DNA from 4 places in the Pseudoalteromonas sp. GB56 genome. Region 1 is predicted to be linked to each of the others. Evidence: predicted binding sites of a transcription regulator. Region 1 holds the regulator's gene; each other region holds the start of a gene.
The links. Region 1 encodes sigma-54, which starts transcription at its own class of promoters, with help from an activator protein. Its sites were predicted from a motif close to GTTGGCACGNNNNTNGNNT; they were not measured.
Positions count from the first base shown of each region.

Region 2: glnA (glutamate--ammonia ligase) is a predicted target of sigma-54. The motif match lies at 5,542-5,560, and genes of this name have one in related genera.
Region 3: ACH19P_RS05910 (FlgO family outer membrane protein) is a predicted target of sigma-54. The motif match lies at 2,198-2,216, and genes of this name have one in related genera.
Region 4: ACH19P_RS12290 (DUF1707 SHOCT-like domain-containing protein) is a predicted target of sigma-54. The motif match lies at 5,949-5,967, and genes of this name have one in related genera.

Region 1 covers NZ_JBPCHK010000001.1:733,576-741,118, forward strand. Annotated here, with positions in the region: gene pmbA (metalloprotease PmbA) at 1-195, shown strand, start outside; gene ACH19P_RS03445 (VOC family protein) at 339-755, shown strand; partial or broken gene mgtE (magnesium transporter) at 798-2,157, opposite strand; gene ACH19P_RS03455 (HPr family phosphocarrier protein) at 2,349-2,618, opposite strand; gene rapZ (RNase adapter RapZ) at 2,621-3,466, opposite strand; gene ptsN (PTS IIA-like nitrogen regulatory protein PtsN) at 3,497-3,943, opposite strand; gene hpf (ribosome hibernation promoting factor) at 3,945-4,232, opposite strand; gene ACH19P_RS03475 (RNA polymerase factor sigma-54) at 4,258-5,748, opposite strand; gene lptB (LPS export ABC transporter ATP-binding protein) at 5,772-6,497, opposite strand; gene lptA (lipopolysaccharide transport periplasmic protein LptA) at 6,494-7,027, opposite strand; gene lptC (LPS export ABC transporter periplasmic protein LptC) at 7,017-7,543, opposite strand, start outside.
Region 2 covers NZ_JBPCHK010000001.1:135,132-142,674, forward strand. Annotated here, with positions in the region: gene ACH19P_RS00635 (Rrf2 family transcriptional regulator) at 1-107, shown strand, start outside; gene ACH19P_RS00640 (NnrS family protein) at 134-1,348, shown strand; gene ACH19P_RS00645 (helix-turn-helix domain-containing protein) at 1,399-2,121, opposite strand; gene ACH19P_RS00650 (GlxA family transcriptional regulator) at 2,242-3,210, opposite strand; gene typA (translational GTPase TypA) at 3,353-5,179, opposite strand; gene glnA (glutamate--ammonia ligase) at 5,619-7,025, shown strand; gene ACH19P_RS00665 (DUF4124 domain-containing protein) at 7,188-7,543, shown strand, end outside.
Region 3 covers NZ_JBPCHK010000001.1:1,261,035-1,268,577, reverse strand. Annotated here, with positions in the region: gene ACH19P_RS05935 (glutathione peroxidase) at 1-7, shown strand, start outside; tRNA gene ACH19P_RS05930 (tRNA-Arg) at 10-84, opposite strand; gene ACH19P_RS05925 (FlgO family outer membrane protein) at 150-716, opposite strand; gene ACH19P_RS05920 (FlgO family outer membrane protein) at 821-1,213, opposite strand; gene ACH19P_RS05915 (hypothetical protein) at 1,232-1,549, opposite strand; gene ACH19P_RS05910 (FlgO family outer membrane protein) at 1,562-2,155, opposite strand; partial or broken gene ACH19P_RS05905 (LacI family DNA-binding transcriptional regulator) at 2,261-3,293, opposite strand; gene gtfA (sucrose phosphorylase) at 3,391-4,863, opposite strand; gene ACH19P_RS05895 (MFS transporter) at 5,140-6,270, shown strand; gene ACH19P_RS05890 (TonB-dependent receptor domain-containing protein) at 6,436-7,543, shown strand, end outside.
Region 4 covers NZ_JBPCHK010000001.1:2,624,597-2,632,139, reverse strand. Annotated here, with positions in the region: gene ACH19P_RS12325 (propionyl-CoA synthetase) at 1-170, opposite strand, end outside; gene ACH19P_RS12320 (prolyl oligopeptidase family serine peptidase) at 295-2,331, opposite strand; partial or broken gene ACH19P_RS12315 (MmcQ/YjbR family DNA-binding protein) at 2,494-2,889, shown strand; gene ACH19P_RS12310 (dienelactone hydrolase family protein) at 2,889-3,470, shown strand; gene ACH19P_RS12305 (CBS domain-containing protein) at 3,464-3,895, opposite strand; gene ACH19P_RS12300 (YqaA family protein) at 4,034-4,612, shown strand; gene ACH19P_RS12295 (GGDEF domain-containing protein) at 4,609-5,649, opposite strand; gene ACH19P_RS12290 (DUF1707 SHOCT-like domain-containing protein) at 6,000-6,683, shown strand; gene ACH19P_RS12285 (sulfotransferase) at 6,741-7,382, shown strand; gene ACH19P_RS12280 (MiaE family protein) at 7,489-7,543, shown strand, end outside.

The sequences.
Region 1 (7,543 bases):
GATTATTCCCGTGGCGCCGCTGGATTCTGGGTTGAAAATGGTGAAATTCAGTACCCTGTAAGTGAAATTACCATTGCCGGTAACCTCAAGGATATGTTTAAAGGCATCGCTGGCATTGGTGGTGATATTGACCATCGTGGCGGTGTGCTCACAGGCTCCGTGCTAATCGAGCAAATGCAAATAGCGGGAGAGTGATCGTTTACTCACTGCCAACCTGAAAACGTACAACGCCCTTAATTGGGCGTTTTTTATGTGCAATAAATGCTTTACCTAAACTTAAGTTGAGGTTTTAAAGTCTTCCTAACGCTAAAAGATAAACATTAATTTTGGAGAGACTGATGTATTTAGAGCATGTAAATTTAGTTGTTAGTGATATAGAAAAGGCCCTTACTTTTTACCGTGCTGTATTTCCTCATTGGCATATTCGTAGTAAAGGAGAGGGTACTTGGTCAGGGAAGCCGCGTCATTGGCTGCACTTTGGCGATGACTATCACTATATCGCTTTTAGTGACAATGGCGAAGGCGACAACCGCAACCTCGAAGGCCATCAACAAGGTCTCGCACACTTTGCTTATGTGACGCAAAATCTCGATGAAGTCATTACACGACTACAGCAGGCGGGTTTTGAAATTGCGAAACAAGGTGCGGATAATCCCTATCGTCGTAATGTGTACTTCATAGACCCTGCGGGCTTTGAAGTGGAGTTTGTGCAGTATCTTACAGATATTCCTGAGTTGCGGAATAATGAGCTGTAAACGCGTTTTAGATGCCCAAAAATGGGCATCGACGTCAATACATTAAATCAAGAACCAGGTTGCGGTGCCGAGGAAGGCAAAGATACCAACAATATCCGTAACTGTAGTCAGTACCACGTTACCTGCAAGTGCTGGATTCGATGTTCATTCTTTTCAGAATAAGCGGGATAACCGCACCGGCGATACCTGCGGCCAGCAAGTTCATAAACATGGCGAAAGCTATCACTAAACCGATAGTGAGATCCCACTTCCATAGCGCTATGGCTGAGCCTATTAACACGGCCCAGAGCACGCCATTGAGTGCGCCGATTGCGAGTTCTTTGGTGAGTAAGAACTTTTGGTTGGTGTCGTTAATATGCCCCAGAGCAAGACCACGGATCACAAGGGTTAGGGTTTGTGAGCCCGCAACACCCCCCATTGATGGCACAATACCATTCAATACGGCAAGGAAAGGCAGAATACCCAAGGTGCTCTCAAAGAAGCTGGCAACAAAGGCGGCGAGCATGGCGGTCAGCAAGTTAACACCCAACCACACAGAGCGGCGCTTGGTACTTTTCACTACGGGTGCGAAGGTGTCTTCTTCATCATCTAGACCCGCAAGACTTAACATGCTGTGCTCAGCGCCTTCACGGATAACGTCAACGATGTCATCGATTGTGATACGACCAAGCAGATGTGCTTGTTCATCAACTACCGGTGCTGAAATCCAGTTATGACGCTCAAACAGTTGTGCAACTTCAGATTCATCCATGGTGATGGGAATCGACTCACACTCATCATCCATCACTTCGCGAACAATCGCGTCCGGCATAGTCGTCAACAAAGATGTAAGCGGCAGAGAACCGAGAAAACAGTTATCTTTATCGACCACGTACAACTCATCCGTGCCTTCAGGTAATTCACCTTTGAGGCGTAAATAACGCAGTACCACATCAATGGATACATCAGGACGAATGGTCACCGTATCGGTGTTCATCAAGGCACCCGCAGAGCGCTCTTGATATGACAAAGCCGTCGTCGCACGGTCGCGATTCTGGCTGTCCATCGCCTCGATTACGTCTTTATAGACTGGCTCAGGTAAGCTACGAAGTACTTCACCTAGGTCATCGTCGTCCATGTCTTCGGTCGCAGCAGCAATGTGCTCCGGTTCCATTCGCGCAATGATACTTAGACGTACATCTTCAGAGAGTTCTTCGAGAACATCACCTTGTACATCAGGATCGACGAGAGACCAAAGTTTAAAACGTGTTTTGTGTGGGGAAGACTCTAAAAGTAGCGCCGTATCACTGGGCGCTGTTTTTGCTAAAAGCCTGCGTACATGAACAAACTGGCCGCTGCTAAGGGCTTCAGTAATTTCCTGAAGTGGTTGGAGCGGATTTTCTTGTTCATAGGCTTCTGGCATAGGCTTCCCTTAAAGATAAAACTGGAAGAAATCTGCTTATAAGCGAGCACTTACAAGCGCTTGATAAGTTTACCTTAACTCAGACAAAGATACCAAAGGTAAATGAGATATAGAGGGTGTTTATATTTTGGGTAATAAACAATTACTAAACACAGAGGGTATTTTTGCTTAACTGAACACCCGTGAAGGAGCTACTCTTGCTCGTGGAATTTTTCGGCGATTAATTGCCCAATTGCGACAAGGGCCCCTTCCTCGTCATTGCCTTCACACACTACTCGTACTTCTTTTCCTTTGCCACTTTCAAGTAGCAACAGTGCGAGAACACTGTCTGCCTCAGCGCTTTTATCACCTTGATAGAGGGTGATTTTAGCGTCAAAATTCATTGCTAATTGCGCGAGCTGAGAAGCGGCGCGGGCGTGAAGGCCGAGTTTATTCTGGATAACAAAGGTGGCTTCTGTCACGGTTACTTTTCCTGTTCACGGTGGCGGATTTTGACGTTTGGGTAGGTATCCATAAAGCGCTCTCCCAATGTCTGCGCTAAATAAACAGAACGGTGTTGACCGCCAGTACAGCCAATCGCAATCGTTAAATAGCTGCGGTTATTGCGCTCCAGATGAGGTAACCAAGTTTGCACGAAGGTTTGAATCTGCCAAGTAAACTTCTGTACGATACCATCGCTTGAGAGGTAATCTTTTACTGGCTGATCTAAACCGGTTAGCGGCTTGAGCTCAGGTTCCCAGTGAGGGTTAGGTAAGAAGCGCGCATCAAATACGTAATCAGCATTTTTCGGGATGCCGTGTTTAAAGCCAAATGACTCAAAGGTGATGAGTAATGGTTTATCTTTCTTACCGAGGACTTTTTCACGCACCATTTCAGCTAACTGATGAACGCTGAGTTCGCTCGTATCGATAATAAAGTTAGCGTGCGAGATTAACACGTCTAACAGTTTCTTTTCCTCACGAATAGCAATGTCTAATGGCAGGTTTTGCATCGATAATGGGTGCAATCGACGTGTTTCAGAAAAACGTTTAATCAGCGTTTGCTCGTCGCTATCTAGATAAAATAGAGAGGGTTTTGAAAATGCAGGAAGATAAGCCAAGATATCACTGAATTCCTGCTCTTCTTTGGGTAAGTTTCGCACATCGATACTGACAGCGATTTTGTCGTAGTTGTCTGAGACACTGCGCACAAGAGCGGGCAGCAGATTAACTGGGATATTGTCTACGCAGTAATAACCTAAATCTTCTAATACGCGCAAAGCGACAGACTTACCTGAACCAGAGCGACCACTGACAATAATCAATTCCACTTTAATTCCCTTAAACTTCCTGTGACTAAATTAGGCCACAAATAGCTGATAGAGCTCCTGATCTGTGGTGACTGTTCTCAGCTGTTTGCACAATTGCTTGTCTTTAAGTCTATCAGCAATTTGCGCTAAGGTCTTGAGGTGTTGATCACACTGATTATCTGGTACGAGCAGTGCGACAAAAATATCAACAGGACGATTATCTATGGCATCAAAGTTAATGGCTTCGCGGTTGGTGACTATGATGGCAATGGTTTGTTCAATGCCTTCCAATCGACCGTGAGGAATTGCGACGCCTTTCCCAAAGCCAGTACTGCCGAGCTTCTCTCGCGCCAAAAGCGCATCGAGAATGGTTTGCTCGTTTAAATGCGGTGCGTGTTGATGAGCGACCTGTGCTAGGTACTCCAACATTCTTTTTTTGCTATTAAAAAGGACCGCAGCTTTGCTGCAGTCCTTGGAGAAAAGATGTTCTAAGCTCATTTTAGTGTCGAGATAATTTCTCTTTATGTTTAATTACTTGGCGATCCAATTTATCAATTAGGCCATCAATCGCCGCATACATATCTTGGTGCTCTGCGGTGGCAAATAATTCGCCGCCATTTACGTGAAGTGTTGCTTCTGCTTTTTGTGTGAGTTTCTCTATATCAAGGATGACATGCACATTATTAATATGGTCAAAATGACGCTCAAGTTTTGCAAATTTACTATTCACATAGTTACGAAGAGAGTCTGTGATTTCTACATGACGACCGGTAAGATTCAATTGCATAAGCATTTTCCTTCTTGTCTAACGTCTATATCAAGCTTTTACGTTGATTTGACGGTGGTATGGCTAACGATTCACGATATTTCGCAATCGTTCGTCGAGCCACTTTGATTCCTTGCTCTGCGAGTATATCGGCTATTTTGCTGTCGCTTAATGGCTTGGCAACATTTTCCGCCGCTACTAGCTTCTTGATTAATGCTCGAATCGCTGTGGATGAGCATTCACCTCCATTTTCGGTGTTCACATGGCTGGAGAAGAAATACTTCAACTCAAAAATCCCACGTGGCGTATGCATATATTTTTGGGTCGTTACACGAGAAATTGTCGACTCGTGCATCTCAACCATTTCGGCCACGTCATTGAGGACCATTGGTTTCATCGCTTCTTCGCCATGTTCAAAGAATGCCTGTTGTTGTTGAACAATGCAATTAGTTACTTTGAGTAAGGTATCGTTGCGTTGTTCCAGGCTCTTTATAAACCATTTAGCCTCTTGTAAGTGAGAGCGTATAAACTGGCTGTCACTTTGTGATTTACAGCTACGGCCTAATGATGCGTAATGATCATTAACTCGTATCTTCGGCATGCTGTCAGGATTTAACTCGACCAGCCAACGCCCTTTAACCTTCTTAACGGATACATCAGGAATCACGTATTCTGACTCTTCGCGCACAATAGTTGCGGCAGGTTTCGGACTCAAACTGTGTATCAGCGTCATCACCTCTTTTAACTGAGCTTCTTTAAGCTTAGTCTTTTTCATTAAGGTGCGATAGTCACGGTTACCTAGCAAATCAATGTAATTACAAATTACCTCTTTCGTTTCACTAAGCCAAGGGGTTTGAGGTGAAAATTGATTGAGTTGGATCAATAAGCATTCCTGTAGTGAACGCGCACCAATTCCAACAGGATCAAAGAGTTGTATTCTTTTTAGGACAGCTTCAATTTCATCTAGTTCGATTTCTACGTCTTGCTCCTCGTGATTTAAACTCTCGAGCAAATCTTCAGTAGAAACGGTTAGTAAGCCATTGTCGTCGATTGCTTCAATAATGGCTGTCGCAATCGCTTCATCGACTGGGCTAAATGGGGTGAGTTGCAGTTGCCACATCAAATAATCGTGCAGTGTCTCGGTGGTTTCACCTTGGTAGACAAACTCATCATCAGGCATTGGACCTGCTGAAGCTACGGGAGCTGCACTGATATATTCATCCCAAGATACATCCATGGGTAATTCATCACTGATCGAGTCGTTGTTTAATGCGTCAGAACTTTCTATTTGGTCGCTGCTTTGTGATTCAACATCGACTTTGTCTTCACCGTTTTGTAGGCGTTCGTTATCGTTCTTATCACTCGCGTTGTCAGCGTAATTTTCTTCTTCGACTTCTAAGAGTGGGTTAGCGTCAAGTGCTTCTTGAATTTCTTGTTGAAGATCCAAAGTACTGAGCTGCAACAAGCGAATAGCTTGCTGCAATTGTGGGGTCATTGTTAATTGCTGGCCTAAGCGCAGCTGTAATGATTGCCTCATGTACTCTAACAATCCTTTTGTTGTTATAGCCTAAATTGCTCACCTAAATAAACATCACGAACGGTTTGATCGGCGAGCACTTGTTGTGGTGTGCCTGACGCAATCAATTCACCGTGAGAGACGATATAAGCGGTTTCGCATACATCTAAGGTTTCACGCACATTGTGGTCGGTGATAAGTACACCGATGCCACGGTTTCGCAGGTGCTCAATGATTTTCTTTATATCTAACACCGAAATAGGGTCTACACCAGCAAAAGGTTCATCTAAAAGGATAAATTTGGGGTTTGCGGCTAAAGCGCGAGCAATTTCAACGCGACGGCGCTCACCACCTGATAATGCCATTCCAAATGAATCGCGAATATGCTGGATATTAAATTCGTCCAACAAGCTTTCTAATTGTTCCTCTCGGCCTGCTTTGTTTAGGTCCTTGCGCGTCTCTAAAATCGCCATCAGGTTCTGATAAACGGTGAGTTTTCGAAATATCGAAGACTCTTGCGGTAAATAGCCTATGCCCAGCCGCGCACGAGAGTGCATTGGCAGCAATGTGATGTCTTGATCGTCTATGCTGATCATGCCTTTGTCACTGGGTACCAGACCCACAATCATGTAGAAGGTCGTGGTTTTACCTGCGCCGTTTGGGCCCAATAAACCAACAATGCTGCCAGCTTTAACTTCCAGTCCTACGTCTTTTACAACTTCACGACCTTTGTAGCTTTTTGCTAATTTTTGCGCCTTCAATGTGGTCATGGTTGTTCCTTTTCCTCAGGCTTTTCTTCGCTCTGTGGTGTCAAAGTCGTGCGTACTCGTGTACTTGAATTTTTGTCTTTCTCGGCGCTGATGGTCTGTTTATCTATATCATAGCTGATAGTTTCAGCGATGATCTGTTGATCAGCCATTTCAATTTTTGCGTCACCTTTGATTTGTAAAATTTGCGTGGCAACGTCGTAGCGAATTTCTTTTGCAGAAGCGGTAATTTGCTGACCATCTTCCATGGTTTCTATATACATCGCTGGACTACCCGTGGCGATCAGCAGTTGCTTATTGTCACCCAGTTCTGGGCGGCGGTGCGCTTCTAAACGATCAGCTTTTATTTGACGATTACCATGAACGATGTGCACGTTTTTATCAAAAATAGTGATATTTTCTTTGATCATGGCAATTTGGTTATCGGCGTCAATTAACACTTCTGTCGTGTTGATTGTTTGTTCCGCGTGCGCGCCCATTGCGCTTAGGCTAAGCCCTAAACCAAGAATTAATGCATTGAATTTATTGGTCATAATATACTGTTCGCGTATGTTTTATTAATTCCACTATCTCTGTATTGATATCTGCTTTCAAGCCCTGACCTGTGATTAATACATCAGGCCCTCTGAGCTCAACGCTTTGCTCCGATTCCATTCGTTGCGCATCAATGTCTATTTGGATAGCCGCCGCTTTGACTTGTTCAATCATTGCCCCTTCTAATAAGTTGGTGGCAACAACGTTATTTTCCAAGATCAAAATATTATTGTTATATAAAGTGGCTTCGTCGGCAGTCAATCGCCAGCGTTCGCCATCGTTATACAGTGTAAATTCTGGTTTTCTAAAATGGGTGAAGCCAAGTTCTTCAAACATTTCCATTTGTTCAGCATAAACACTGTGGCTTAACGCCCCCTGATCGTTATAACTACGCTGTCGTAAACCAGTCGCTGTGTAATCAGGTGTCGCAATAGCTTGGTCCGTTTTCACCACCGTTTGTTCTTGCTTCATAAAATACGGTGCCCACAACCAAGCCATAATAGCGAGGAAAATGA
Region 2 (7,543 bases), 600 kb from region 1:
AGTGCTTTTTTATACACCTAGATCAATTCACCTTGGCCGATCTCATTGGCAACTCACAAGGCAATGAATTGAAGCAGCTGTTAAACATAGAAAGTTCAGACGCTTAATCCCAAATAATAGAATCGAGGTTGTTATGGCGATACTACTTCCCAGCGGTCAAATAGCAGAACCCAGTGAACAAGCGCGCGGTTGGCCTTTTATGCGCTTAGCCTTTCGACCATTGTTTTGGTTCGGTGCCCTGTTTGCGATGCTGAGCATCCCTATCTGGGCTTTAACCAACACTGGAAAACTTGCTTTTAATCCCTTTGGCAGCGGTTATTTTTGGCATATACATGAAATGCTCTTTGGATTTGCAGTCGCTATAATTACTGGTTTTTTGCTCACAGCGGTACAGAATTGGTCTGGGTTAGCAAGTGTAAAAGGTAACTCACTCTTAGCCTTAGTATTGCTGTGGCTTTGCGCCCGAGTGCTATTGGCATTTCCAAATTTGGCGCCTACTTGGCTTATTATCGCTCTCGACCTAGCTTATTTGCCTCTTGCTGCTTTTTTCTTAGCATTACCGATCATCAAGGCGGTGCTTTGGCGCAACCTGTTCTTTATCCCTATTTTGCTAGCGATGTCAGGTGTTAATGCCCTCATGTACGCAGCACTGTATGGCCATTTAACTCTCTCCTTCATAGAGATTAGCCATATTATGGTGATGTTGATTTCTCTGGTGATGGTCATTATGGGCGGGCGAGTGTTTCCAATGTTTACCGCCAACGGTACAAACACACCCCGCGTTACGAATATTCCTTGGCTCGATAAAGCCTCCATCGCCAGTGTGATGTTGTGTATTGCCGTAACCGTTGTTGGCGCTAGTTTACCTAGGCAGCTCACAGGGTCACTCTTTTTAATCGCTGGTGTGCTCAACTTTATCCGTGCATTACGATGGCGTATTTGGGTTACCTTTAACACCGCTCTGGTATGGCCACTGCACATAAGTTATTGGGCGATCTGCTTAGGCTTGATGTTGATGGGTTTGTTTCATTTCGGTTGGCTCACCACCATTTCCGTACCCATCCATGCAATTACGGTAGGTGGCATGGGCCTGATGATATTGGCAATGATTTCGCGCGTATCACTTGGCCATACAGGTCGCATGATCAAAGCCAGTAAGCCAATGAACTGTGTGTTCTGGCTCATGGTCGTGACGCTCCTGATCCGATTGATTGCTCCACTCACCGACACGCATTATGCGTCATTAATTCTGCTCTCAGCCACACTTTGGGCTGTTTCATACGCCTTGTTCGTCATAGGCTATGCCAAAATAGTTTTTAGTGCTCGAATTGACGGACGCGATGGTTAATTGTGTAAACAGAGATTTAGCATGTGATATTCACATGCTAATGACCGATGTTAGTTAGTAGGTTTCTTTCTAGAGCGCAGCCAAGGAAAACTTCTCACAAGCAACAAACTGCCTATGACAAGTGCGAATATTGCGACAAAAGTAAGCACGCCATTGATCACCCTAGGGTGTTCGATATTGGTGTTGTAAACGTATATTCGACGACCTCCTTCCTCCTGTCGTTCGAACTGTAAGCCCAGCATGTCATAGCTGTAAATGTATTCTTTTTTGGTGCGCTGATGCATTTTCGCAACCAGCTCATCAAATATTTTTGTATCTGTGCTACTTAGTCGCCGTATTGAAAAGAAATTATCTGGCTCTGAATCTTTAATTACACCTTCTGATTCATAAACATATTGCCGCTCAGGAAATAACAAAGTCGTGTGAGCACAGTAAAAAAGCGCACACCCAAATGCAATAAGCACAATAGCGAATATCTGCAAGAGATTTTGACGTTGTTGCACCAAACGATGTTGCTGCCCTACATACCTTTTCGTTTGAGTAATTTGTAACAGCTGTGATGAATCAATGTGATGGCCAACAGACTCCATAAACTGCTCAACAGTTAAATCTAACGCGCTCAGTAAGCGCTCAAAGATATCCTCCGATGGCATCGATTTATCATTCTCAATTTTGGATAAATAACTTTGCTCAATACCTGCTCTTACTGCTAATTCAGGCTGACTTAACTGATAATTCTGACGCAAATTTTTAATAGCATTACCTAAACTCATTGTGACACTCCATGTTTATAGTCAGCTCAAGTTTTAAGAATTACTTGAAGAATATAAACATGAATAACAGAGAATAATTTGGAATATCAATGGTTAGCTGCGATTTTATTGCATGATTTTTCACACACCAACTTTAAAACTGTGCTCTAAACTCACTAGGCGACACTCCCATGTGTGCTTTAAAACGGCGCTAAACACTTCATGGCTTGCGTAACCACATTGCTGGGCCACTAACGAGATCGCAAAGTCCGTGCCGGTTAGCAGTGCCTTGGCTTTGTTGATTCTTAGTTGCTCCACATACACCATGGGCGCAACAGCAAATTGTTGTTTGAATAAGCGACGAAAATGGCGAGGGCTAACATTAATACTCGACGCCATGGTGTCGATGTTGATGGGTTTATGTAGATTATTAAGCAGAAAGTCGCTTAGCTTCAAGAAGCGTTCACTGCCTTTTTGTGAGGCTACTGGGCTGCTTCCTATCACCTTCATGTCATTCAGACACGTATTATAAATGAGGGCTTGTTGCGCCACACTGTGCGCAAATTCCCCACCAAAATCTTGCTCAAGCAAAGTTAGGGCGAGCTCAATGCTGGCAGTCATGCCTGCAGCTGAATACACATTGCCGTCTTCAATAAGACTGCGAGAGGCATCGATATGCACCCGCGTATTCACTTTTTGCAAATATTGAGCTGTTTGCCAGTCTGTGGTGACCGTTTTACCATTTAACACACCCGATGCTGACAATATTAGGCACCCTGCTCCAATAGAGACGAGACGACGCAACTTTGGCTGCATTTGTGCTAACCAGTGAATTACATTGCTTAATTCACTCACCCGTTGCGCCCCCGAACCACCGACCACTATCAGCGTATCCAGTTCAGGCGCCCGCGATAAATCATCGGCGATTTGCACAATTAAGCCATTGGTCGCTTCAATAGCGGCTTGTTCAGGAGCACACACATGCAACGTGTAAGGAAGCGGCTGCCCACGTTTTTGAGCCTGTACATTCGCTTCAGCAAAAATATCCATAGGCGCTGACAGATCTGTGGCTTTAAAACCTTCATATATAAAAAAGCCAATACGCCGCATATGCACCTCCTTTTACGTACCCAATTAGGGTATATCGCTACTCATTTTGCGAAAAGGTCTTGTGCTTGATTTATTCGGACATTTTTTGTTTTGAAACAAAAAAGCCCGCATCAATGTGCGGGCTTTTCGTCATGAACCGTAATTAGCTCTTTTTGCTTTCGCGTGAAGCGCGCTTACGTTCGTTTTCAGTAAGGAAACGCTTACGAATACGAATGCTTTCAGGCGTTACTTCTACTAATTCGTCATCATCGATGAACTCAAGCGCTTGCTCTAGTGTCATCTTGATAGGCGGTACAAGTGTTTGTGCTTCATCAGTACCTGATGCACGAACGTTCGTTAACTGCTTACCTTTTAGAGCGTTTACAGTTAGGTCATTGTCGCGGCTGTGGATACCGATAACCATACCTTCGTACACTTCAACACCGTGGCCGATAAATAGCTTACCACGCTCTTGTAGGTTGAATAGTGCGTTAGTTAACGCTTTACCTTGTGCATTTGCAATCAATACACCGTTTTTACGTTGACCAATTTTACCGCCTTTATGAGGACCGTAGTGATCGAATGTGTGATACATCAGACCTGAACCAGACGTCAACGTCATAAAGTCAGTTTGGAAACCGATTAGACCACGGCTAGGAACCATGAAATCCATACGGATACGGCCTTTGCCATCTGGAGCCATGTCGGTCATTTCTGCTTTACGCAAACCAAGCTGTTCCATGATTGAACCTTGGTGCTCTTCTTCACAGTCGATTGTTACTGTTTCATACGGTTCTTCAAGAACACCATCCACTTCACGAAGGATTACTTCAGGGCGTGAAACTGCAAGCTCGTAACCTTCACGACGCATATTTTCGATCAATACGCCTAAGTGAAGTTCACCACGACCTGATACACGGAAGCTATCTGGGTTGTCAGTGTCTTCTACACGTAGTGCAACGTTGTGAACAAGCTCAGCATCAAGACGCTCGCGGATATTACGTGAAGTCACGTATTTACCTTCTTGGCCAGCAAACGGTGACGTGTTTACTGAGAACGTCATGGTTACTGTCGGCTCGTCAACGCTCAATGCAGGAAGTGCTTCAACATTGTTTACGTCACAGATAGTGTCAGAGATTTTCAGCTCGCCAAGACCTGTGATAGCGATGATATCACCAGCAGTTGCTTCTTGTGCTTCGTGACGATCTAGGCCCAAGTACGTCAATACCTGACCTACTTTACCATTACGTGTTTTACCATCAGCACCGATAACAGTTACTTGTTGGTTCACTTTAACAGTACCGCGCTTGATACGACCAACACCGATTACACCTACGTATGAGTTGTAGTCAAGCTGAGAGATCTGCATCTGCAATGCACCCGCTGGATCTGCATCTGGCGCTTCAACTTCGTTAACGATCGCTTGGAACATAGGTTCCATGTTTTCTGAAGGCTCATCTAGATCGAGTGTTGCCCAACCGTTGATAGCTGACGCGTAGATAACTTTAAAGTCTAACTGTTCGTCAGTTGCACCTAGGTTATCGAATAGATCGAAAACTTGGTCCATAACCCAATCAGGACGAGCACCTGGCTTGTCGATTTTGTTAATAACCACGATCGGTTTCAAACCCTGTGCGAATGCTTTTTGCGTTACGAAACGCGTTTGCGGCATTGGACCTTCTTGAGCATCTACAAGAAGAAGTACTGAATCAGCCATCGAAAGAACGCGCTCTACTTCACCACCGAAGTCAGCGTGTCCAGGAGTATCTACGATGTTGATATGGTAATCGTTCCAGTTGATTGCCGTATTTTTAGCTAAGATGGTAATTCCACGCTCTTTTTCAATGTCGTTAGAATCCATCACTCGCTCTTCGTTACCACCACGAGTTTGTAGTGTGCCCGATTGCTCAAGCAATTTATCAACCAGAGTTGTTTTACCATGGTCAACGTGCGCGATGATCGCGATATTTCTTAACTTTTCGATGCTCATATATCTACTTAAGAGGCAAGCCTCATTGTTCCTAGATGATCCACGCTCGGCAACAGCTACCTGCGTTGGGTTTAAAAGGGCGCGTATTATCCCTTATAAAGTCACTAGATGAAAGTTTATCCAACATTATTTTTCTGTGACTGTGGTGCGATAACGACGCAAAATGTATTAAGCGATTAAAAAACAACCAATAAACATTGTGTATATTTTCGATAAAAAGGCAAAATATGATGACAACTCGCCGTAATAGCAATTTCACAAAGATGCACTAGAATGTAGCAAGTGCGCACCAATGAGGTGCAAAACACATGATATCAAGAATGTATTTTTAAAAAATTCATTTATAAATAACACGTTACGAAACTGGCACGATTTAAGCTTACCACTGCACAATTGCAGTAACATGCAGCACACATAAAATTCCACAGTTGGAGGACACATGTCACAATCGGTTTTAGATTTCATTAAAGAACATGACGTAAAATTCGTAGATTTACGTTTTACCGACACCAAAGGTAAAGAGCAGCACGTTTCTATCCCTCATCACCAAGCTGATGAAGACTTCTTTGAAGACGGTAAAATGTTCGATGGTTCTTCTATTGCAGGTTGGAAAGGCATTAACGAATCAGACATGGTGCTAATGCCAGATGCTGAAAGCGCTAAACTTGACCCATTCGCAGAAGAAACAACACTTATCGTTCGTTGTGACGTAGTTGAGCCTTCAACTTTACAAGGTTACGAGCGTGATCCACGTTCTGTAGCTAAGCGCGCTGAAGAGTACATGCGCTCTACTGGTATCGCTGACACCGTATTATTCGGTCCAGAACCAGAATTTTTCCTATTCGACGACGTGAAGTACAAATCAGACATGTCTGGTTCAATGTACAAAATTGATGCTGAAGAAGCATGTTGGAACTCTGATAAAGATTACGAAGGTGGTAACACAGGTCACCGCCCAGGCGTTAAAGGCGGTTACTTCCCGGTTGCTCCTGTTGATTCATCACAAGATTGGCGTAGCGCGACTTGTCTAGTTCTAGAAGAAATGGGTCAAGTTGTTGAAGCTCACCACCACGAAGTAGCAACTGCTGGTCAGAACGAAATCGCGACTCGCTTCAACACTATGGTATTGAAAGCAGACGAAATTCAAGAAATGAAGTATGTTATCCACAACATGGCGCACGCATACGGCAAAACAGCTACGTTCATGCCTAAGCCTATCGTTGGTGATAACGGTTCTGGTATGCACTGTCACCAGTCTCTAGCGAAAGACGGTAAAAACCTTTTCGCAGGTGACAAGTACGGCGGTCTTTCTGAAGAAGCTCTTTACTACATCGGTGGTATCATCAAGCACGCTAAAGCAATCAATGCATTCGCAAACGCATCGACTAACTCTTACAAGCGTCTAGTACCAGGTTTCGAAGCGCCGGTAATGCTTGCTTACTCAGCACGTAACCGTTCTGCATCTATCCGTATTCCAGTTGTTCCTTCAGAGAAAGCACGCCGTATCGAAGTGCGTTTCCCTGACCCAACAGCTAACCCATACCTTGCGTTCTCTGCAATGCTTATGGCTGGCCTTGACGGTATCAAGAACAAGATCCACCCTGGCGATGCAATGGACAAAGACTTATACGACCTACCTGCAGAAGAAGCTGCTGAAATCCCAACAGTTGCATCTTCGCTAGATGAAGCACTTGCATCTCTAGACGCAGACCGCGAGTTCTTAATCCAAGGTGGCGTATTCACAAACGACCTAATCGACGCTTATATCGCGCTGAAGTCTAAAGAAGTTGAAAAACTTAACATGACAACTCACCCAGTTGAGTTCGAAATGTACTACAGCGTATAACCTGATAACTATTTTTTAGTTATATCATGTGTGTTCTCAAAGCCTGCTCTGCAGGCTTTTTTTATGGTAAAAAAGTTGTAAATGAACTACAGTTAATGAAGGGTGCTTGAGCACTTCAATTGCGGCTAACTATAAGAATAACAAACTAAATTAGGAAAGCATGTGAACGTAAAGGTGATGATTTTAAGCGTGTTATTGGCGTTATTTATAACAACACCCGTATCCGCAGAGCCAAACAAAAACATCTATGTTTATAAGGATGAGAACGGCAATTTGGTGTTTTCCGATACACCTCGCAAAGGCGCGGAAAAAGTGACGCTGAACAAACCTGTGATGAACATGCCTTCCACTGATACCAGTATCTTCAACGAAGCAACCAATGATTTAGAGAAGGTTAAATTTTCTATCTCAATCAGTTCTCCTGCACAAGAAGAAACTATTCGCGACAACACCGGTTCTGTGCACGTGTCTGGCATAATCAAGCCACGCTTTTTACAAGGACATCAAGTCCAACTCTA
Region 3 (7,543 bases), 530 kb from region 1:
TAACTAGGTTGGCGGCCCCTGCAGGAATCGAACCTGCAACTACCCCTTAGGAGGGGGTTGTTATATCCATTTAACTAAGGGGCCACTGGCCCCATTATCAGCTAATTTAACCTTGAATAGCAACAACTTAAGAGTAATCAGCTAATAATCTAACCGTTCGACATCAAATCACTAATTACAAAGTATGGAATAAATTGTCGCGCACTTGCTTTAACGACTTGGTCTCGGGTCCCGACCACACGAGCATGTACGACTACGCCGTTTTGGCGGTACACCAAAGTCCCTGTCAATATATGGTCAATCCCCACATTCTTTGCAAGTTCTTCACTGTCTCGTGTGAGTACAAAATCCCCATCTTGTTGCACTTCAATATAAGGGGTTAACTTGTGTTCGACCGTTGAATAGCCAAAGCGCTGCAGATCGCCAAGTAGCTCTTGCGCAAGTTGGTTTCCCAAAGCGTTAGTACTATGCAGGGTATGATCGAAATCAACAAAACTTGCGACGGCAATATGACTCACATATTGGCTGGTCATGCTGTCACTCAGCTTAAGGGCCAACTGCTGCGTGTAGTCTCCAAGTTGTTTGTGATGTGTGCTTTGTAGTTTGGTGTCGACTTTTATTTCTAATGGGTTGATATCAACATGCGTTGAAGCGCCCATAGCTGCTGTGTTTATCGTCAGCACAAGCAGGCTCGGAAGTAATAGATGCAAACTCATGTTCTCTACTCAATTAGCTTTTTTAATGTATCGGCTGATTGAGCAGGAACTTTAATGTCATTTAAGCAGACTATATACGCTTGCAATGCGCTGTTGGTAGGGCGTTAATTCGCCTGTTTAAGTTCAACACCCGCATAGCTTGAAGTACTGAGTAATGAATCAACGACATCATGAGGCAACAGCCCTTGTGCTGATGCGATGACCATCTTTGATTTCAAACCAACGATACGCGCATTCACTAACACGCCACCTTGGTGCTTAACCAAGGTGCCAGCTAATACATGCGACATGGGGTGATCTTGCTCAAGCTCAAGGAAATCACGGCTAAATGTAAAGTCTCCCTGCGGTGTAACGCGGATATAGTCCATTGTTTTGTAGTCAATGACCGGAACACCAAACTCATGGAGTTCATGCATAAAGCTCTCAGCTAATTGGTTACCCAATAAATTGCCTTGCTGATAGTCACTGTCTAAAAATACGAAACTGGTTACCGCCATAGGCTGCAAAAGAGCGCCCTAATCTATGTTGCTAATCATGTCTTGCATTAACGCTTGCACATAATGATTAACATTCTTTACGCTTCTACTGGTGTTCAATTCTCGTTGGCCGTGAACCTGAATCGGGCTTGCCATGGTTTGATACACATTTACATCCGTACCAGAAGTATTACTCGCTGAAGCCCCAATGACCTGAACTTGCTGATTTGCCTGTTCATTTTGAGAAATTACATACTGTCTCATTTCATCTTCATCAGAAAACCATGCATTTGTGCCAGAACAACCACTTAGCATAACAATCATGCTTAGGGATAATGTGAAAGTTAATTTGTTCATGATGAATCCTCGTTAGTAGGCTCGGCGTTGCAAGTGGCCATTGGTGATACGCACTTTATCGGCATGCATCAAAATTGTGTTAGGTAAATAATCGGTTGCCGCCGCTACCACTTGATTATTATCCGAATCAATCATGCGCACATTGACGACATACGCATCTTCTTGTTCGATAAGCGTGCCCGTGACATAGAAGTCGATTTCCTGACGTTGCGATAGTTGCTCAACATCTCGACTAAGCATGACATCGGCATGGGGTTCTAAAGCAATGTTATTGCGTGTGCGGTATTCAACAACCGTAAACCCCATTTGAGTGTAAATGGTCATAAAGCTTTCTTGCAATTGCAGGGCAATATCTTGCTGCTGCCAAGGTACGGAATCTGCTTTCAACGTTTTTGGCGGCAAAAAAGTGCCGACCGCAACCTTCGCTCCGTAAGGCAGTGAGCGCAATGACGAAGCCATACTATTCGCCAAGCGTACACTGTGCTGATGGATTGAATTCTGTTGTACAGGGTGATATTCCGCCACTCTCGGTACAACCTCAATCCGCTGGCTCGGCGCGCATGCTTGCAACAGAGCACAACCCACTAATATAGAAATGATACGCACACCAGCCTCGCTGCTTTGCAAATTGAATAACTAGCATATCAAAAGCAAAAACAGTGCCACATAGCGTTAACGAGCGTCAGTTGCCGTTTAAGGGGGAGTAAAAGCTTAACAGCTTTGGCGTTTTTCCAACCGGTAAGGGATCAACACTGCATCGGTTGCACGTTCAATAAACAACTCGGCGGCTTTCATGCCTTTATCGATACTATTCTGATGTATGGTAGTCAACGGAGGGACGGAGCGTGTCGCTTCTTCTACCCCATCAAAACCAACTACGCGAATATCTTCAGGGATGCGCAAACCTAAGCTATTAATTTCAGCGATGGCGGCCAGTGCAATCAAGTCACTCATACACAGCAAAACATTTGGCCTAGGCAGTGAATTTAATGCTTCTTTTGCTGCAATTGAGGCGTAATGATAGTTGCTCTCTGGAATATTCCACAAACGATCTGGAGCAAGAGATATGCCTTGCTCCACCAGAGCCTGTTGATAACCTTGCAGGCGCTGGATGGATATAGATGCTTTGCTATGAGCGTCAGGCATCTCGTAAACACGACAAGTGACTTGTGAGTCTATCAATCTCAATCCAAGCACTGCTACATTATCGTTGTTATCATGCAGCGCCAACTTGGCAATTTCGTAGGCTGCTTGTTGATTATTGACAATCACACTCGCTCTACGGTCAATATCAAAGTCGGCTGTAACGACCTTCTTAGCCGTGTTTTTTAGCTCTTCAATCAACTTTGGATTACGAGGGGTACCGTAGCAAATAAAGCCATCAACGAAATCACAGACACTATCAATGCTGTCGGAGGCACCTGAAAACAACAAAATATTGACTTTGTTTTTCTCCAATACAGCCGACACACCTTTTACAAAGTCACTGGCGATGGGATCGGTAATCATGTATTCGACACTATCGGGCAAAACGAGCGCCACAATGTTGAAGCGCCCACTGCGCAGTGATTGCGCAGCCTTATTGGGTCCTGTGTAGCCTAGCTTTTTACATGATGCGAGGATTTCTTCGCGGCGCTTTTCAGAGAGTTTGATCTGGGCGATTAAATGCATTGGAAACCGTCGCATTGGAAACCCCTAACTCTTTAGCGATGCTTTTCAGCGTCCATATTTTCTTCTGTGCCATGCCTAACCCAAAAAGCAGCTTTTATAACGTTGCAATACTAACTGATACTGACATGCACTTTTATCATTAAATCACCAAAAAAAACAGTAACTCGCCGTTATCGTGACAGTAAATCAGATAGATTAACAGTTAGGCTGTTACCAGCGGTTATAGTTTGAATCTCGCAACTGCGCTTTGCTAAATCAAGATTTAATGCTGCTACCTCATCACCTAGTCGCCAGGTCATACTAAGAATCGCTCCCTTCCCTTGCACACTAAATTGTCCATCAAATGCACTATGACTATTTCGTAATACAATCAATTTGCTTAACGCATCAACAACAGGACGTTGCTTCGCCTGCGCTATTTTTTTTGCATCCAAATAAGGGCGGTTGATATCTCGACCAACGTTGGAAGTGGCCAGAAGTTGCATGTCATTATGTTGTGCTAACAAACCACCGTAATAAACTTGCGGTGTGCCTGGGCTGAAAAATTGGATTGCACGCGCGACAAGGTAATCATCATCGTCCTGACCCAATGCGTCGTAGTAAGTACAGTTGACTTGGTATAAGTCGACATTACTTGCTGCCGCCCCCGTTGCCTTCTTACTTTGTCCTTGGCTTTTCTGGTGAATGGTTTCAACCAGAGTATCGATTTCCTGATTGCTCAGTAAACCCGGCTGACCATCCATTGGTCCAACATCAATAATGCCAATACCATCATGAGTATCGAGTACGGTAATACAGTTGCGTGGTGAAATTGTGAGCCAATTCACTAAGGCGGTGACATCTTGATTGAAAATACTGTGCAACACCAAAGGTGGCAGTGCGAAGTCATAAACCATCCCAACTCGCTCAGCGATTTGAATCTGCGTCTTGTAGTAAGAATGAATTTCGACCAAGGTCTCAATACCCAATGATTGGGCGTACTCGGATAATTCACTGATAAAATCGAATGTTTCATCGAGCATAAAACAACTCGTGCCCGCCTTTTTAATCGCATAACCAGCCGCATCAAGGCGAATCATCTTGATGTTATTGTTTGCAAAGGTGGTAAGGATGCGATGCAAATATGCTTTTCCGGCTTCTGAGTGCACATCTATATCAATCTGATTATCAGTAAACGTTGTCCAAAATTCCTCTACTTCACCATCAGGTAAGGTAAATGAGGTAAAGCAACTGCCGGGCCTTGGTCGGTATATTTTACTCTGTAGCTCAGCAGTTAAGCCGCTTGGAAATACTTTATCTTTGGTAAGAAATAGCTCCCAATAGGGTGATTTACGTCCCTTTGCCATTACGTCTTTAAATTCTGGTGATTGAGCCGACATATGGTTGACGATGAGGTCCGCCATTAACTCCGTTTTTTCTCCCAGTGTTTTCACATCATGCCACGTGCCCAAGCGCTCATCCACTAATGTATGATAGATAGGGTCAAACCCTGCATCACTGCCATCAATAGGAAAATAAAATGGCAGCAAATGTACGCCACTAAATAGTTGGCGCAAGGGCCCTTCAAGGGTTGCTGCCAATTCAGGAACACCTGCTCCCGTTAATCTATCTACATAAGTGATGAGCTGAACTTTGTTTTTCATACGCCGACCATAAATTAGAAGTTGAACAACTTAATCGATTAAGATATATGTTATATACAATTTACATTTGATCAAGAATAATTTTACTCTCTTGGTACGAGTGTTTAAAAAATAAATGATATTAACAATAAGACGATAGGCGCTCATAGTTTGCAGTAAATAGGGCCGCTCTCTGAAGAGGAAATGCAGATGCAATCACCCAGTCACTCACACCCTGAAGTTAGTCAATCGGTCGTAGAGAGCACCTCCGTAGCACAAATTAAAATACTGACTTACATGATGTTCTTTGTTTTTGCGATGACCTCTGATGCGGTGGGTGTGATCATTCCTGAGCTTATCAACACCTACAACCTGACTCTTACGCAGGCGAGTGCATTCCATTACATACCTATGATGTTCATTGCCCTGGGGGGGCTATTTTTGGGCTACCTTGCGGATAAATGGGGGCGCAAAGCGACAATAATCACCGGATTGGTGCTTTTTTCCATCGCTTGTTTCTTATTTGCCGCAGGTAGCTCCTTTTTATACTTTCTCACCTTATTAGCCCTCATCGGTTTAGCCATTGGACTCTTTAAAACGGGGGCCCTTGCACTTATTGGTGATATCTCGGGAAACCATCAAGAGCATACCGCGACGATGAATAAAGTAGAGGGATTTTTTGGCGTGGGGGCGATTGTTGGTCCTGCGGTAGTTAGCTACCTGCTCACTGCCGGCGTGTCATGGAAATATCTATACCTCTGTGCTGGCGCTCTGTGTGTACTTCTGAGTCTGGTTGCTTTAAGAGCAAAATACCCTGTCACCAAGCAAAGCCAAGGTGGCCAAATCAATCTTAAAAACGCACTTCTATTGATGAAAGACCGCTACGCAATTGGCTTTTCCGCAGCGGTGGCCCTGTATGTTGCCACCGAAGTGGCCATTTACGTGTGGATGCCAACATTGCTCAGTGACTATGAAGGGTCAATGATGTGGCTCGCCACCTATGCACTGACTATTTTCTTTGTGCTGCGCGCTGGCGGAAGGTTCTTGGGAGTTTGGGTTTTACGTCACCTAAGCTGGCAAAGTGTATTATTCTGGTTTTCGACCGCGGTATTCTTGTGTTACTTGGGCACTGCACTCTTCGGCGTCGCGGCTGCCGTGGTATTGCTGCCCCTATCAGGTTTATTTATGTCAGTTATCTATCCCACTCTTAATTCAAAAGGCATCAGCCATTTCGAGCCGTCTCAGCACGGTGCTATCGCTGGCGTTATCCTATTTTTTACCGCAGTGTCTGCCGCCGTTGCACCGCTATTAATGGGGTTAATCAGTGACTTATTCGGGCATGTCTCCTTCGGCTTCTACCTCGCTACAGGCTTAGCAGGCGCGCTAGCCATTGGTAGCGCATACAACTTGAAAACAAAACAAGATTAGTTTCCCTTTAATTACCAATTACTTAAATAGGGTCTTAGTAAGCTGTTCAAAATACAGCTTGCTAAGATATAAAAATTTTATTAATAATTAACTTAATCGATTAAGAAACCTTTGTAGTACGGTTAACAACATCAACAACACATAATGAGAATCTGGGGTGAGTAAATGAAACGTGCAACATTCAAAACGTTTTTATTAAGTTCATTAGCCATGGCTATTTGTAGCAATCTAAGTGCCGCTGAAGCAGAACAAACCGAGCAAACACAAGGGGATGCAAAAGGACTTAACTTTGAGCGCATCATGGTGACAGGTGTACCACGTAATTCAACCGTTATGGCATCAAGCGTATCTGTTAGTAGCTTTTCGAGTGAACAACTTGAAGTGACCACACCGCGTTCGACCGCTGAAGCATTTCGTGCAATTCCTGGGGTACGCTCAGAATCTTCAGGTGGTGAAGGCAATGCCAACATAGCAGTACGTGGCTTACCCGTAGCAGCGGGGGGCGCAAAGTTTTTGCAACTTCAAGAAGACGGCTTACCTATCATGCAGTTTGGCGACGTCGCTTTTGGCAATGCTGACATCTTCTTACGTTTGGACAGCACAATGCAAACCGTGGAGTCGATTCGCGGAGGTTCAGCGTCAACCATGGCCAGCAACGCACCAGGCGGCATCATCAACGTGATCAGTAAAACAGGCGGTGGCGATACGGGCAGCATTGCAACTACATTTGGCTTGGATTACGACACCTTCCGTACTGACTTCGAATATGGCGGTGAGATAAACGATTCAACTTACTTTCACATCGGCGGCTTTTTCCGCCAAGGCGAAGGGCCCCGAGAAGCTGGTTTTACAGCTAACAATGGTGGCCAGATTAAAGCGAATTTAACCAAGGAATTCGACTCTGGTTATGTGCGCCTGTATTTAAAACACCTAGACGACAAAGCTATAGGATACCTGCCAATGCCTATGTATGCGGATGGCAGTTCAATACCTGGATTTGATTCCCAAACAGACACTCCTCATTCAGCTTATTTCTTATCCACCTTGTCCTTGGGCGCCGACGGAGAGTTACGTCGCGGTGATATGCGCGACGGTATGCACCCACAAGTCAATGCGATTGGTTTTGAGGCATCATTTGATTTAGGGAACGATTGGGAAATTGAAAATCGCTTTAGAAAATCGAGCGTGAAAGGTTCATTCTTATCGCCATTCCCTGCTGAAGTTGCTGACGGAGCAACCATCGCTGAATCTATAGCCGGTGATGGAGCGACTC
Region 4 (7,543 bases), 1.9 Mb from region 1:
TAGCAGGTGTTTAGTTCAGCATCGGCGAACCAGTGATAAAAGCCATTTTCATCTTGGTGATAGGCTTTTTGCGGTGAGCTAAACCATGGGATGCGCTTGCTTTGCTGCATCCAGAATTGTTCTGGATTGTCACTGAAAGCACGATATTCTTGTTGGTATTGGCCTGACATACACGGCTCCTAATGCAAAATGTGAGAGACCATATAGAATGTAGGTGCTTTTTCTATTGGGCAAAATGCGACCATAGTCGAGCGTGGTGTGGGTATACAAAAAGGGCCTCAAAAGGCCCTAGAGTTATTTTTTGTAGCGTTCGAACCATGCAAGTGTGTGCTCGATTTTTGAAATCATCCGTGATGGACGACCGGCAATGCCGTGCGGCGACCCAGGTACACGAATCAGTACGGTATCTACCTTTTGCAATTTCAGTGCTTGGTAGAACTGCTCTGACTCTGAGATTGGCGTACGACGGTCTTGCTCACCTGTCATGATCATCGCCGGGGTTGTGACATTCCCTACCAATGACAGTGGCGAGCGCTTCCAGTAATGCTCAAGGTTATCCCAAGGCATGCCCGGGAACTGGTTGCGAATCTGGCCAAGGTAGCTATCTGCAGTCAGCACTTTACTGACCCAGTTAATAACGGGTTTGGTGATGGCCGCAGCGTTAAAGCGATTTGTTAGACCAATGGCATACGCCGTGGCAATGCCGCCTGCTGAGCCTCCTGCAATAAACTGATTGTTGGCGTCGATAAAGCCTTTTGCGATGAGTGCATCTACAGCAGTGTTGTGATCAGCAAAATCCTCTTCAGATGAGTATTTACCGTCTAGTAGCAAGGCAAAGTCTTTGCCATAGCTGGTTGAACCGCGGTAATTCACATACACCACCACATAACCTTCTGCTGCGTAGCGTTGCAGTTCAGCCGCGAAGTGTGGGCCATAAGCTAAATGTGGGCCGCCGTGAATCTCCAGAATAAGTGGGTACTTTTTGCTTTCATCGAAATTAGGTGGGGTAATGTACCAGCCTTGAATTTCTTGCCCATCGAATTGCGACTTCACCGTTAATTCATGGACTTTGCCAAGTTGCTTATGCCCCAAAATATCTTCATTGATGGCACTGACAACCTCGCTCTTACCCTTGCGGACAATGCCTAAATCGGCGGGACGTTGACTGCTACCATGGGTATAAGCAAGCACACCGTTGTTAGCCATGCTGAATTCACCACTGATGTATGGGCGCCCTAGGGTTGTACCAGAGAGCGCATCGGTAATGTCTGAAACCTTACCTTTGGTGGTCATTTTTGCTAGTTTGCGCTTGCCATGGTCATCATATTGAATGACGAAATCGCCTTTTCCTGCCCATGCATAATCAGCCACAGAGCGGTCAAAATTGTTGCTCAGTTGATTCACATTACCTGAGTCCAACTCGAGCATAGCTAATTGTGAGTTGACGTAAGGCACGGTGTCATTGTCACGTGAGATGAACGCAAGGCGCTTGCCGTCGTTCGAATAGGTCGCCTGATACTCTCTGCCTGGTAGGTCAGTTAATTGGGTTTGTATTCCCGTATTCACATTGATCGCGTAAAGGTCTGATTCTGTGGTGCGGTATTCCCACTCAGGATGTTGGTCACTCGAATAAACAAGTTCTGAGCCATCTGGCTTCCAGCTAAGTGGACCTGTGTGTTGAAAATCGCCCAGGGTGAGCTGGCGAGCAGAGCCGCCATCGGCTGGAAGAACAAATACGTGGTTGAAACTGGGTTCTAAAAATCCGCGTCCATCCGCTTGGTAGCGCGCTTTATCAATCACGGTAACGGGCTCTGACCACTTAGCCCCTTTTGGTTTTGTTGGCAGTTTTACCGACTTTACGAAATCTGATTTTCCTTCAGGAAGGCTCATGGTGAAGGCGAGGTGCTTACCATCCGGTGACCAACTTAGATTGCTGACAGATTTCGGTAACTGTGTGAGCAATGCGGTTTTATTTTGCTCGAGCCAATACATGTGTAACTGTGAGGAACCACTGCGATTGCTGCTAAATGCGATGCGCGTCCCATCGGGAGACCAGCGAGCTGAGGAATACGTATGCTCGTCGGCAAACAATGGCGTATGCATGTCTGTTTTTACATCATACAACCACAATGATTGTTTGCCTTTGTCGGTCATGATGTCGTAGCTGCTACGAACATATACGACTTTGTCACCGTCAGGACTGATTTGTGGATCTTTGACATACTCCAATGCGAATATATCTTCTGACTGCAACAAGTTACTTGTTGAAGCGTGAGCGCATGTGGCGGCCATAATTGACGTGCCTAGCAAAACGAAACTAAGTTTGGTCATAGCTTTTTCTTCTTAATGAGCGAAAGATTCATCCTAAGTAGGCACTGGCTTGTGTTCAAGTTGAACTCGACCAAGTGCAATATTTAGCCGATAAACTAAAGTAACCAAAGTATGCTTTAATTAACCGTTATAGGTACAGAGTTATTTTCGGAGTAGCAAAATATGCAAGTAGGGGCTGTGCGTCGGTATCTTTTGGATAAACCTGACGCCATTGTAGATTAACCATTTGGTCCTGAAGTAGATGTGTTTAAAGTGCAGGGCAAAATGTTCGCAACGCTTGTTGAACGAGCCGCGCCAGATGGGCAGTTATGCTGGCAAATGAACCTAAAATGCGATCCCCACGAAGCACTTATTCTTCGAGACATTTTTTCAGCAGTAATTCCCGGTTACCATATGGACAAACGTCACTGGAACACGGTAATTTTAGATGGCAGTGTGCCCCAAGGTGAACTGCAACGATTTATAGATAACTCATATTTGCTGGTGGTTAACAAGCTTCCAGTGAAGGTAAAAAACCGCATAGTTATGTTGCTGCCACAAGGGCAAGGAAAGGTGTAATGAAACGAGTTATTGTCAGCGATATTTTCGGCAGAACCAAAGCCCTAGAAGCATTGGCATACGATCTGGATGCGCACAAGGTGATAGACCCTTATGCGGGGAGTGATTTGGGGTTTGAAAATGAGCAACACGCCTATGCCCACTTTACTCGTCACAGCAGTGTTGATGATTACGGCGCCATTGTGAAAGAAGCCATTTCCCATTATCAAGAACCTATCACGCTAATTGGTTTCAGCGTCGGCGCTGCCGCGATATGGGAGATGATTGGAACGCATCAACAAGAGCATGTCAGTGGCGCGCTACTGTTCTATGGTGGGCAAATTCGCACACGCACTCAGCTGCAACCAAGTTGCCCTACAACCTTAGTGTTTGCACATGAAGAACAACATTTTGATGTGCTAGAGCTGATGTCGTCATTGTCGGTGAAAGAGAGGGTGAATTGCCACAGAGCATCGGGGTTACATGGGTTTATGAATGCTTTGTCTGATAACTACAATCCGCATTGTTATCAGCATTACTTACACACGATAAAGGCAAAGCCCTTGCATCAGTGTGTGTCGACATGTTCATTCAATTATTGAGTGCCGCTTTGTTTAGTTTGGTACTTTTCCAGTAACACGCGCATAATATCGCGCCATGTGATGATGCCTACAGGTGCGCGTTGGTCATTGATGATAGGCACACAGGAGATTCGGTGTTGGTTGAATAACGCGACTACATCGATAAGCTTTGCACTGCTTGGTAACGCGATAGGTGAGTGACTCATCACTTGGCTTACGCGCTTATTAAGCGTAGCGCGATCAGCGGGCGTTGCTGACGCCTTGCCAACATTGGGGCTGATTGCTTTGAGAAAGTCTCTGTCGGACACAACACCCGTTAATACGCCTTGTTCAGTGACTAAAATATGATGAAATTGAGTGCGTTTAAAAATGTCACCGACGACACGCAAAGTCTCATCAGGTGAACATGTCACCACAGGTGAACTCATTATATCGCTCAACTTCATAATGCCTCGTAGATTTCAATAAGTTAGGTCGATACATAGAGTTATAAGCGAAAATGGTCATTTTTTCATGCTATTTGGGGTGATAATATATATTTTCGGTACTTTGACCTTAATGCTGCACAAATAGTAAGGATACGAATGTCTGTTAAACAGCGCTTAGCGCAAAAAACAAAGCAGTGGATTCATTCTAAACATATGCTTAAAAGCATCACGTTCGCGTCGTTCTTAGAGTCAACTATAGTGCCTGTGCCATTAGAAGCGTTATTAGTGCCTTTAATGCAGGCTAGACGAGAAAAAATTTGGTCTATTGCGCTCTTTGCCACACTCGGTTGTATGCTCGGCGCGCTATTTGGCTATGCGCTGGGTTATTATCTTTTTGATATGTTGGGTGAGTGGATAATTAACTCATTCTCAAGCCCAGAGCAGTTTCAAGAGATAAAACTGCAAATGCAGGAAAAGGGATTTTGGTTTGTGCTCACCCTAGGCATTGTCCCCATACCATTTCAAATAGCTATGTTGGCAGCCGGTGCCACGCATTATTCGCTCACTCTCTTTATTCTGGCAACAGCCATTGCACGTGCTATCCGTTATTTTGGGTTGGCGGTGCTTGTTTATTTTGTGGGTAATCGTGCGGAACAACTCATCAGAAAACACAAAGTAAAAGCCATGGTGGGAATAAGCATTGTTGTGGTTGGCTTGTGGTGGTTATTTCATTAATTCACAGCGGCGCTAACGAGGGTATCGTCATTCTCAACAAGTTGGTTTCTACCGCTGTTTTTAGCAATGTACAAGCCTTTGTCTGCTTGCATCAACATGTGTTTGATATCTTTGCATGCTTGCGGTTGGCAGTTTACGCCAATACTGATGCTTAGCGGAATAACACTGTCTTGCCAACGGAAGTTGCTCTCAAAAACACTGGCACGTAAACGCTGACCTACCTTAATAGCTGTTTCGTGATCTGTGTTAGTGAGGATCACCGCAAATTCCTCACCGCCTATACGTGCAGCAATGTCTGAGCTACGCACATGATCACCAATTTTTTTACTCACCCATTTTAGCGCCGCATCTCCAGCTTCATGGCCAAAGTTGTCGTTTACGCGCTTAAAGTAATCGACATCTATCATCATCACCGCAATCGGCTGCTGCTTTTCAATACATTGGTTGATAGATTGCTCACCAAAGGTAAAGAAAGCACGGCGATTATATAAATTGGTTAGGGCATCGAAATTGGCAAGATTTATTAAATGAGCTTCTGAGCGAGTGAAATAAAGCATGGGAAACACAAGTGCAGTGCACGTAGCGAGGACTAAATGAATCACCAGAATAACCTCGAGAATTTGACTGCTTTGTGGAGTCGCTTCTTGGTTCAATATCGACAGTAAGTATCCTGCTTGAGCGAGCATGAGTGCGCTGTGTACTGCGAATAACGCTGCCAAGGTCAATATATAGTGGTTTTTTAACGTTCTAGGCTTTAAAAGGTGGTAGCTCGTTTGTGCAAACAAGCCTGCGACCAGAGTACTGGTCACCAACTGAGATAAAGTCAGAAATGGCGACAGTGACACCAGCAGCACACAGCTGCCTGCAAACAAATATTTAAGATGTGGGTAACGTTGCTCAGGAGATAAGTGCCACAGTACACCACTGAGCGCGAGTATGGGTGCGCCAACGATTAAGACATCGGCAAAAGTGTGAGTGAGCAATGTCCAATCAACCACTACACGCAGACTAGCAACGACCTCTGCGAGCGCAAACACTAAACACGATAAGCCCCAGTAGAGAAAGCTTCGCTGTCGTCGCTGCGAATAAATCGATAACAAGAAACACCCAATAAAGAGATTCAACAGGGTGGATATGCCAATCAGGGTTGGAAGATGAATCATAAAGCCGCAATAGTTAATTAACTAGCCCTAGTCTAGCTCAGCATGGGGGATGTGCAATTGAACCAAAGTGTGAAAATTGATAATAGTTGGTGATAAAAACGTAAGTTTAGCGTTTTTTACAGAGGTGCATATTTGAATTTGTTGTAACCTATTGATTATATTTAATATTAAATCTTGGTCTGGACATTGCTTTAATAGTGATGGATTTATTAAGGAGAATAATTATGACAGTGGCAGCGAAGGATAGACCTCTTGAGGTGGTGAAAGAAGAGGTTATCGATCAACTTATTTTAAATTATAGTCATGGCGAATTATCGGCCGATGCGTTTGAGCGCCGATTAGACAACGCCTATGAGTGTAAAGATCAAGAGCAACTCGTAGCACTAGTGGCAGATTTACCCCTGCAATCGGATCCGCGTTATCAAAGTGAAAAAGCGGCGCGCTTTCGTCCTCAATACACCCACAGCGACCAAGCTGAGGCAGATTTAAAAATCACCACTATTTTGAGTTCAGACCAACGCAGCGGTGATTGGGTGGTACCAAAACACATTAATCTTACTAACGTATTAGGCAGTATGGAGCTGGATTTCAGCAATGCTATTTTTACCCACCCGGAAGTGCACATTCATGTAAATTGCTATTTAGCCAGTCATGAGATTTACGTGCCGCAAAATGTCGATGTGATTACACAAGTCACCAATATTATCGGCTCAATTGAAAACAAGCGCGTTGCATTAGGACCACGCACTAATGATGTGCAACGCCCCAAAATTATTATCCATGGTCGTATTGTGCTTGGTAGCGTGGAGATTAGCGTGAAGCGCACACTCAAAGAAAAGTTGAAAACATTCGCCCAAAGCATGCGCGAATTATTCGACGATCCAAAAGGTGGTGGCAAACACTATTAGTCGCAACCGCTGAGCTGTCCACGTATAATTGCCCACTCATTCACAAAGTGGGCAATTATGAGTTTAGATAGTAAAGTATTTGTCGTGGGGTTACCACGCACTGGAACAACAAGTGTGTGTGTTGCCGCTATTAATGCGGGCATTCCTACAGCACATACCGCCTATACACAGCAATGCTTTGAACAAGCACAGTTTATTGCTGACACTCCCTGTTTTAGTCACTACCCACACTTGGCAAAGCGATTTGCTGACAGCCGTTTCATTTTATTGCAAAGAGATAAGCAGTCTTGGCTTGCTTCTGTGCAACAGTTGTTGCTGCGCATGCAAAAGAACTTGCTGTGCGAACAGGGCGGCTTTAGCCCTTTATTAAAGCAAAGCTATGGCGACATTTTTGCACCTCTCAATGAGCAATCTATATTAGACTCGCGGCATTTGAGTGCTTGTTATGACAAACATCAGCAGGCAGTTATGGCGCTTTTCGCTAATGAGCCACAGCGCTTATTGACGATTGATGTGAGCAACCCTGCAGATTACCAACGATTTTGCGCTTTCTTAAATATTAAAGCCAACGCCGATGGTTTCGCCCACCTCAATAAAGGCAACAAAGTGATGGCATGGCGTGAAGTGCAAAGCCCACTAAAAGTTTCCTCTACGCGCAATGGTAAGGTCGATAACCTTGATAGCTGGTGGATAGAATAGGGCATGCTTCCCGAAACATGTTGGTTTACAGCGAAATGTTACACAGACTGGCATCAAAGTGCTTGCCCCAGTACAATAGCGCCAATTTCAGCACTTATTGAATCCCATGTTTGAATTAGAATTTGCAACTCCAAATGAATGGACTGAAGCGGTATTAGCCG